Regions from separate parts of the Sinomonas sp. RB5 genome, predicted to be linked through region 1. Evidence: predicted binding sites of a transcription regulator. Region 1 holds the regulator's gene; the other holds the start of a gene.
What was found. Region 1 encodes HspR, which represses chaperone genes until heat shock. Its sites were predicted from a motif close to AAGTTGAGTCNNNNNGACTCAACTT; they were not measured.
Positions count from the first base shown of each region.

Region 2: the regulator HspR is predicted to act here: its motif matches at 1,966-1,990, upstream of ACVWWH_RS15480 (ATP-dependent Clp protease ATP-binding subunit).

Region 1 covers NZ_JBSSGJ010000001.1:32,169-35,574, forward strand. Annotated here, with positions in the region: gene ACVWWH_RS00145 (nucleotide exchange factor GrpE) at 1-336, shown strand, start outside; gene ACVWWH_RS00150 (DnaJ C-terminal domain-containing protein) at 492-1,472, shown strand; gene ACVWWH_RS00155 (heat shock protein transcriptional repressor HspR) at 1,476-1,895, shown strand; gene ACVWWH_RS00160 (DMP19 family protein) at 2,021-2,944, shown strand; gene ACVWWH_RS00165 (alpha/beta hydrolase) at 2,994-3,406, shown strand, end outside.
Region 2 covers NZ_JBSSGJ010000014.1:80,032-83,437, forward strand. Annotated here, with positions in the region: gene ACVWWH_RS15480 (ATP-dependent Clp protease ATP-binding subunit) at 1-1,905, opposite strand, end outside; gene poxB (ubiquinone-dependent pyruvate dehydrogenase) at 2,061-3,406, shown strand, end outside.

The DNA of each region.
Region 1 (3,406 bases):
CGCGCGGTCGCGGGGGAGGTCGCCACGTTGGGCGTGCTGAGCTCGCTGCTGCCGGTCCTGGACGACATCGACGCGGCCCGGGCCCACGGCGACCTGGAGGGCGGCCCGTTCGCCTCGATCGCCGGCAAGCTCGAGTCGATCGTCGCCGGCCAGGGGCTGGAGCGGATCGACCAGGCGGGCGTCGAGTTCGACCCGAACATCCACGAGGCCCTCATCCAGCAGCCGGGGGAGGGCATCGAGGTGGACACGGTCCAGCAGGTGCTCCGCACGGGCTACCGGACCTCGGCGCGCGTGCTGCGCGCGGCCCAGGTGATCGTGGCGACGCCGCAGGGCTGACCCACCCCTCCCGTTTCGGGTACGCATCTCGTCGCCCTCTGGGCGTTTCGGGTACGCGGGCGCCCTCGCCCGCGTACCCGAAACGGCATATCCGTGACGAGATCTGTACCCGAAACCGTGCACACTTGAAGCAGCAGTTGATCTAAGGAGCGTTCGTGGCCAGTCAGGACTGGGTGGAGAAGGACTTCTACGCCATTCTGGGCGTGTCCAAGGACGCCTCCGAGGCCGACATCAAGAAGGCCTACCGCAAGCTCGCCCGCAAGTACCATCCGGACCAGAACCCGGGTGACGCCGAGGCCGAGAAGAAATTCAAGGACATCACGGAGGCCAACTCCGTCCTGTCCGACCCCGAGCAGCGCCAGCAGTACGACGCGATCCGCGCCATGGGCGGCGCGCGCTTCTCCGCGGGCGGCCCCGGCGGCGGGGCCGGCGCGGCCGGCTTCGAGGACCTCTTCGGCGGGCTGTTCGGCGGCGGCCCCGGCCGCCACTCGCGCGGGTTCAACACCGGCAACCTCCCGCCCGAGTTCGCCGACCTCTTCGGCGGCGGCGGATTCGGCGGCGCGGGCTTCCAGCCCCCGCCCCAGCGCGGTGCGGACCGCCAGGCCAGCACCACGATCTCCTTCGCCGGGTCCATTCGCGGCACCACGGTGGGCCTGCGCGAGCGCGACGGCGAGGTCATCGAGGTCCGCATCCCCGCGGGCATCCGGGACGGGCAGAAGGTCCGCGTCCGCGGCAAGGGCGGCCCCGGATCGGCCGGGCCGGGCGACCTCATGGTCACCGTCCACGTCCGACCGCACGACTTCTTCACGCGCGAGGGCGACAACCTCCGCATCCACGTGCCCGTGACCTTCGACGAGGCCGCCCTCGGCGCCCAGATCGAGGTCCCCACCGCGGACGGCCCGAGCGTGAAGATGAAGGTCCCGGCCGGGACGAGCTCCGGCCGGACGCTACGGGTGAAGGGCCGCGGCGTGAAGACCTCCAAGGGCTCGGGCGACCTCCTCGTCACCGTCGACGTCGTCGTCCCCAAGAACCTCTCGAAGGAGGCCGAGCAGGCCATCCGCACCTTCGCGGAGGCCGTCTCCAAGAACGGCCAGTCGGACCCGCGCGCACACCTTGCGGAGAAAGCGAGGCTCTAGGCCATGGCCATCGACCCGTACGCTCCGATCTTCGTGATCTCGGTGGCGGCAGAGCTGGCCGAGATGCACCCCCAGACGCTGCGCCAGTACGACCGTCTGGGGATCGTCTCGCCGTCCCGCCAGGGCGGCCGCCAGCGCCGCTACTCCCAGCGCGACGTCGAGATGCTGCGGGAGGTGCAGCGGCTCTCGAAGGACGGCGTGTCCCTCGAGGGGATCCGCCGCATCCTCGAGCTCGAGAACCAGGTCGCGGCCTTGCGTGCGCGCGTGACCGAGCTCCAGGCCGAGCTCGCCAACACGCAGCGCGCCAGCGAGGCCCGGCGCGTGTTCGCCGCCGGAATCGCCGGGGACGTCGTGAGCCTCGCGCGCGGGCAGCGGCCCGAACCGCGGTCCCAGGCCCTCGTGGTCTGGCGCCCGCAGCGCTGACGGCCGGCACGGGACCCCCAAGGTTCGCCCAACGTTCACCGGGCGGCGGCCGGGGTGCCCCGCGCGCGGTGCCGGCGGCGTCGTACGTTCGATGCGTGAGTGACCGCACGAGCGAGGAGCCCCGCATGAGCACCGCCCAGCATCCCGTCGTCCTCCCGGCCGAGGCCCTCACGGCCGGCGACGAAGCCGTCGTGGACGCCAACATCGACATCGTCAACGCCATGTACGAGGAACTGCTCGACGAGCGCGAGATCGCCCCGAACGCGCTGCGCAGCTACTACGTGGACTTCTACCTCGCGCAGATGCTCGACGGCGGCTTCGCACAGTACGCCCTCGCGGCGCACGAGCGGGCGCAGGTCGACCGCCTCGTCCGCGAGGGCCTGCGCGAGATGGGCGCGGCCGGGCACCTGGCCCTCTTCGATGAGCTCGCTGCCGCGGTCGCGGCCCTGACCGTGGAGGACACCGAGGCGTACCTCGAGGGGGACGCGGACGGCTCCGTCGCCGTGGCCCGGGCCGAGGCCCTCGACGACAGGTTCGAGGCACTCCTCGAGCAGGAGGACCTCCTGGCGCTCAACGCTGCCTGGCTCAGGGGCCAGGAGGGCCTGCTCGCCCTCGACGAGGACGGCATCGAGGACGAGATCGCGCGCCGCGTGGGGCTCATCGACGACCTCGAGGAGCGCCGGGCTGCAGAGGACCGGAGCGGGCTGGGCGACATGCCCGACCACGAGCTCGTGATCCGCGAGCTGTGCGACGCCGCCGGCCACGAGCTCGTGGCCGTCACGGCCGCCGACGCGGCCTACGTGCACCGCGGTGCCGAGGCCTTCGCGTGGCGCTTCACTACCGACCTGGGGGAGTACGTGATGGTGGAGGAGGGCGACGAGGCCGCGATGGTCGACGCCGAGGACGGGACGGTCCTCGCCACCGTCGAGTTCGTGGAGCTGGACGAGGACGACTGGACGGCCGATGATGATGCCGATGGGCATGGTGCGGTCGAGGCCTCCCGGCGGGGCGGCCCCGAGGACGGACGCGCAGCGCAGACGGCCCCCTGAGCCGCCGGCCGGCGCCGGCCGTGCGCCCTGACGTGGGCCGGGAGGCGGCATGGACTGGCTCTACAGCCTCGACATCCTCGACGGGGCCTTCGTGGGCGGCGTGGTCGCCGCCGGCGTCGCGGTCCTCGTGGTGCTCATCGCGGCCCGGTCGGACCGCTGGCGGGCCCAGCGGCTCCTGCTCGCCGCGGCGGCCGGGACCCTCGTGGGGCTCACGTTCTATATCGTGTGGGATGCCGCGGACTTCCTCGGCCTCTACCTCCCGGAGGACGTCGGCCGCCTTCTCATGGCGACCTGCGCGGCGGGCGGAGTCGCCCTGGCCTGCCTGTGGGACCGGCCGGCCTGGCGCAGGGCACTGGCTGCGGCGGGCGTCCTCGTCGTCGCCGTCTCCGGCGGGACTGCCATCAACGCCTACTTCGGCTACGACCGGACGCTGGGAGCCCTCGTCGGGGTGTCGACCGGGGC
Region 2 (3,406 bases), on a different contig from region 1:
CATGTCGAAGCGCACCATCGCGGACTCGTCGCCGAACAGCGAGGCCGCGAGCGTCTTCGCGAGCTCGGTCTTGCCCACGCCGGTCGGGCCGAGGAACAGGAAGCTGCCCACCGGCCGGTTGGCGTCGCCGAGCCCGGTGCGGTTGCGCCGCACGGACTTGGCGATCACGGAGACCGCGTCCTCCTGCCCGATCACGCGCTCGTGGAGCTCGTCCTCGAGGCGCGCGAGCCGCTCCCGCTCGCCCTCGGTGAGGCGCGCGGCGGGGATGCCGGTGGCGCGGGCCACCACCGCGGCGATGTCCGCTTCGCGCACGACGGCGTCAGGCTGGCCTGCGGCCGCGGCGTCGCCCTCGGCGGGGGCTGCGGCAGGACGGGGAGCGCCCGTGGCCTCCGCCTCGATGGTCGCCGTGATGGCGTCGATCTCGTCCCGGAGCCGGGAGGCCTCCTCGTAGGCCTCACGCGCGATGGCGGCCTCCTTCTGCTCGGTCAGCTCGGCGACCCGGGCCCCGAGGGCCTCGAGGTCCACGCGCGGGCCGTGCGCCAGGCTCAGCCGGGCGCCGGCCTGGTCGATGAGGTCGATCGCCTTGTCCGGCAGGTACCGGTCCGTGATGTAGCGGTGCGAGAGCTCGACCGCGGCGCGGATCGCGTCCTGGGCGTAGGTGACGCCGTGGTGCTCCTCGTAGCGGTCCTTGAGCCCCTCGAGGATCGCGACGGCGTCCTCCACGCTCGGCTCGCCGACCGTGACGGGCTGGAACCGCCGCTCGAGGGCGGGGTCCTTCTCGATCTTGCGGTACTCGTCGAGGGTCGTGGCGCCCACGAGGTGCAGCTCGCCGCGGGCGAGCCGGGGCTTGAGGATGTTCCCGGCGTCCATGCCGCCCTCGCCGCCGCCCCCGGCACCGACCACGGTGTGGATCTCGTCGACGAACGCGATGATGTTCCCATCCTCGGCGATCTCGTCCATGGTCTTAGTCAGGCGCTCCTCGAAGTCGCCGCGGTAGCGGGTGCCGGCGAGCATCGCGGGCAGGTCGAGGGAGATGACCGTGGTGCCGGCGATCTGCGCCGGGACGTCCCCGGCCGCGACGGCCTGGGCCAGGCCCTCGACGATCGCGGTCTTGCCCACGCCGGCCTCGCCGATGAGCACGGGGTTGTTCTTGGTCCGGCGCGCCAGGATCTCGATCGCCTGCTCGATCTCGTCGGCGCGGCCGATCACCGGGTCCAGCCGGCCCTCGCGGGCGAGGGCCGTGAGGTCCGTGCCGAACTGCTCGAGCATCGAGCCCTTCGCGCGCCGGCCCTTCTGGGCTGCCGTGGCACGCAGGGGGCGCTTGGCCGCGCGCGGCGAGCGGCCGGCGTCGTCCGCGGAATCCTCGGCGGCGGGCGAGGACTCGCCGTCCTGCAGCGACCGCGGGGTGACCCCGGCGGCGGCGAGGATCTGGCCCGAGGCTGCATCGGAGTTGAGCACGAGCGCGAGGAAGAGGTGCTCGGGATCGATGTAGGTCGAGCCGACAGAGCGGGCCACCTTGTAGGCGTCGAGGAAGGCGTGCTGGGCGCTCGTGGTGAGCGAGGGCATGCCGTCGGCCTCGTCCCGCTCACCGCCCACCGCGCCGGGCAGCCGGTCCTCGGCGGAGGCAGCGATCTCGGCCGGGTCTGCCCCGGCATGCGCGATCATCGCACCGACCTGCTCCGTCTCGGTCAGGGCGCGCAGCAGGTGCAGGGCGTCCACTTCGCGGTGGCCGTGCTCCTGGGCGTAGCGGCCGGCGGCGTTGAGGACCGTCTGGGTCCCGCGGCTCACGAGCCTCGTCATGTCGATGGGGCGTCCAGGCCGGCGAGCGCCCTGGCCCTGCAGGTAGCGGGCGAGGAACTCGTCGAAGGAGCCATTGCCGGCGGCGGGGCCGAAGAAGAGTGGCATCAGTTGTCCTCCGAGGGAGATCGTGTCGTGGCGTTGGAGTCGGTCGGGCTACAACGGTAGAAGTTGAGTGACTTACGCTCAAGTTCAACGCTGTGGCCAACGAGATATTCCCGAGGGGTATCCGCGATCTGCGCCACGCCGCTAGGTTGAGGACCATGACGACCATCGCGCAGAACATCGTCGAGACCCTCGCAGCCAACGGCGTCCGCCGTGTCTACGGCCTCCCGGGCGACTCGCTCAACGGCTTCACCGATGCGCTCCGGGCCACTCCGAGCATCGAGTGGGTCCACGTGCGGCACGAGGAGGCCGGGGCGTTCGCCGCGGCGGCCGAGGCCGCGCTCACGGGGGAGATCGCCGTCTGCGCAGGGTCCGCGGGCCCCGGCAACCTGCACCTCATCAACGGCCTCTACGACGCCAACCGTTCCCGGGTGCCCGTGCTCGCGATCGCCGCCCACATCCCGAGCACCGAGATCGGCTCGAACTACTTCCAGGAGACGCACCCGCAGGAGGTCTTCCGCGAGTGCAGCGTCTACGCCGAGCAGGTCACCGACGCCGCGCAGATGCCGCGCATCCTCGAGATCGCCATGCGCACCGCGGTCGAGAAGCGCGGCGTCGCGGTGGTGGTCCTGTCCGGCGACGTGGGTCTGACCTCCACGAACTCGGACCGGGTCACGGTGGTGCGCCGGGCCCGGCCCCGGGTGGTGCCCAACGACGCCGAGCTCCGCGAAGCGGCCGGGATCCTCAACGCCGCCGGCAAGGTCACGATCCTCGCTGGTGCCGGCGTCGAGGGGGCCCACGACGAGGTCGTGGCGCTCGCGGACGCGCTCGCCGCGCCGATCGTCCACGCAATGCGCGGCAAGGAGTTCATCGAGTACGACAACCCCTTCGATGTCGGCATGACCGGCCTGCTGGGCTTCTCCTCGGGCTACCGGGCCATGGAGGACTGCGACGCCCTCCTCATGCTCGGCACGGACTTCCCGTACCAGCAGTTCTTCCCGTCCAAGGCCAAGATCATCCAGGTCGACCTGCGCGGCGAGCAGCTCGGCCGGCGCGTGCCCCTGGACCTCGGCCTCGTCGGGGACGTGCGCGACACCGCGGCGGCGCTGCTTCCCCTCGTGCCGCGCAAGAAGCGCCGCACGCACCTCGAGTCCTCGCTCAAGCACTACGCGAAGGCCCGCTCCAAGCTCGACGACCTCGCGACCCCGACCAAGAAGGGGCAGCCGCTGCACCCGCAGTTCGTCACCCGGACCCTCGACCGGCTCGCGGCCGAGGACGCCGTCTTCACCGCCGATGTGGGCACCCCGGTGATCTGGGCGGCCCGCTACCTGACGATGAACGGCCGACGCCGGCTGGTCGGCTCGTTCACGCACGGCTCCATGGCGAACGCCCTGCCGCACGCGATGGGCGCCCAGGCGGCGTTCCCGGGCAGGCAGGTCGTCGCGCTCGCGGGCGACGGCGGGCTCTCGATGCTCCTGGGCGAACTCCTGACGCTTCAGCAGAA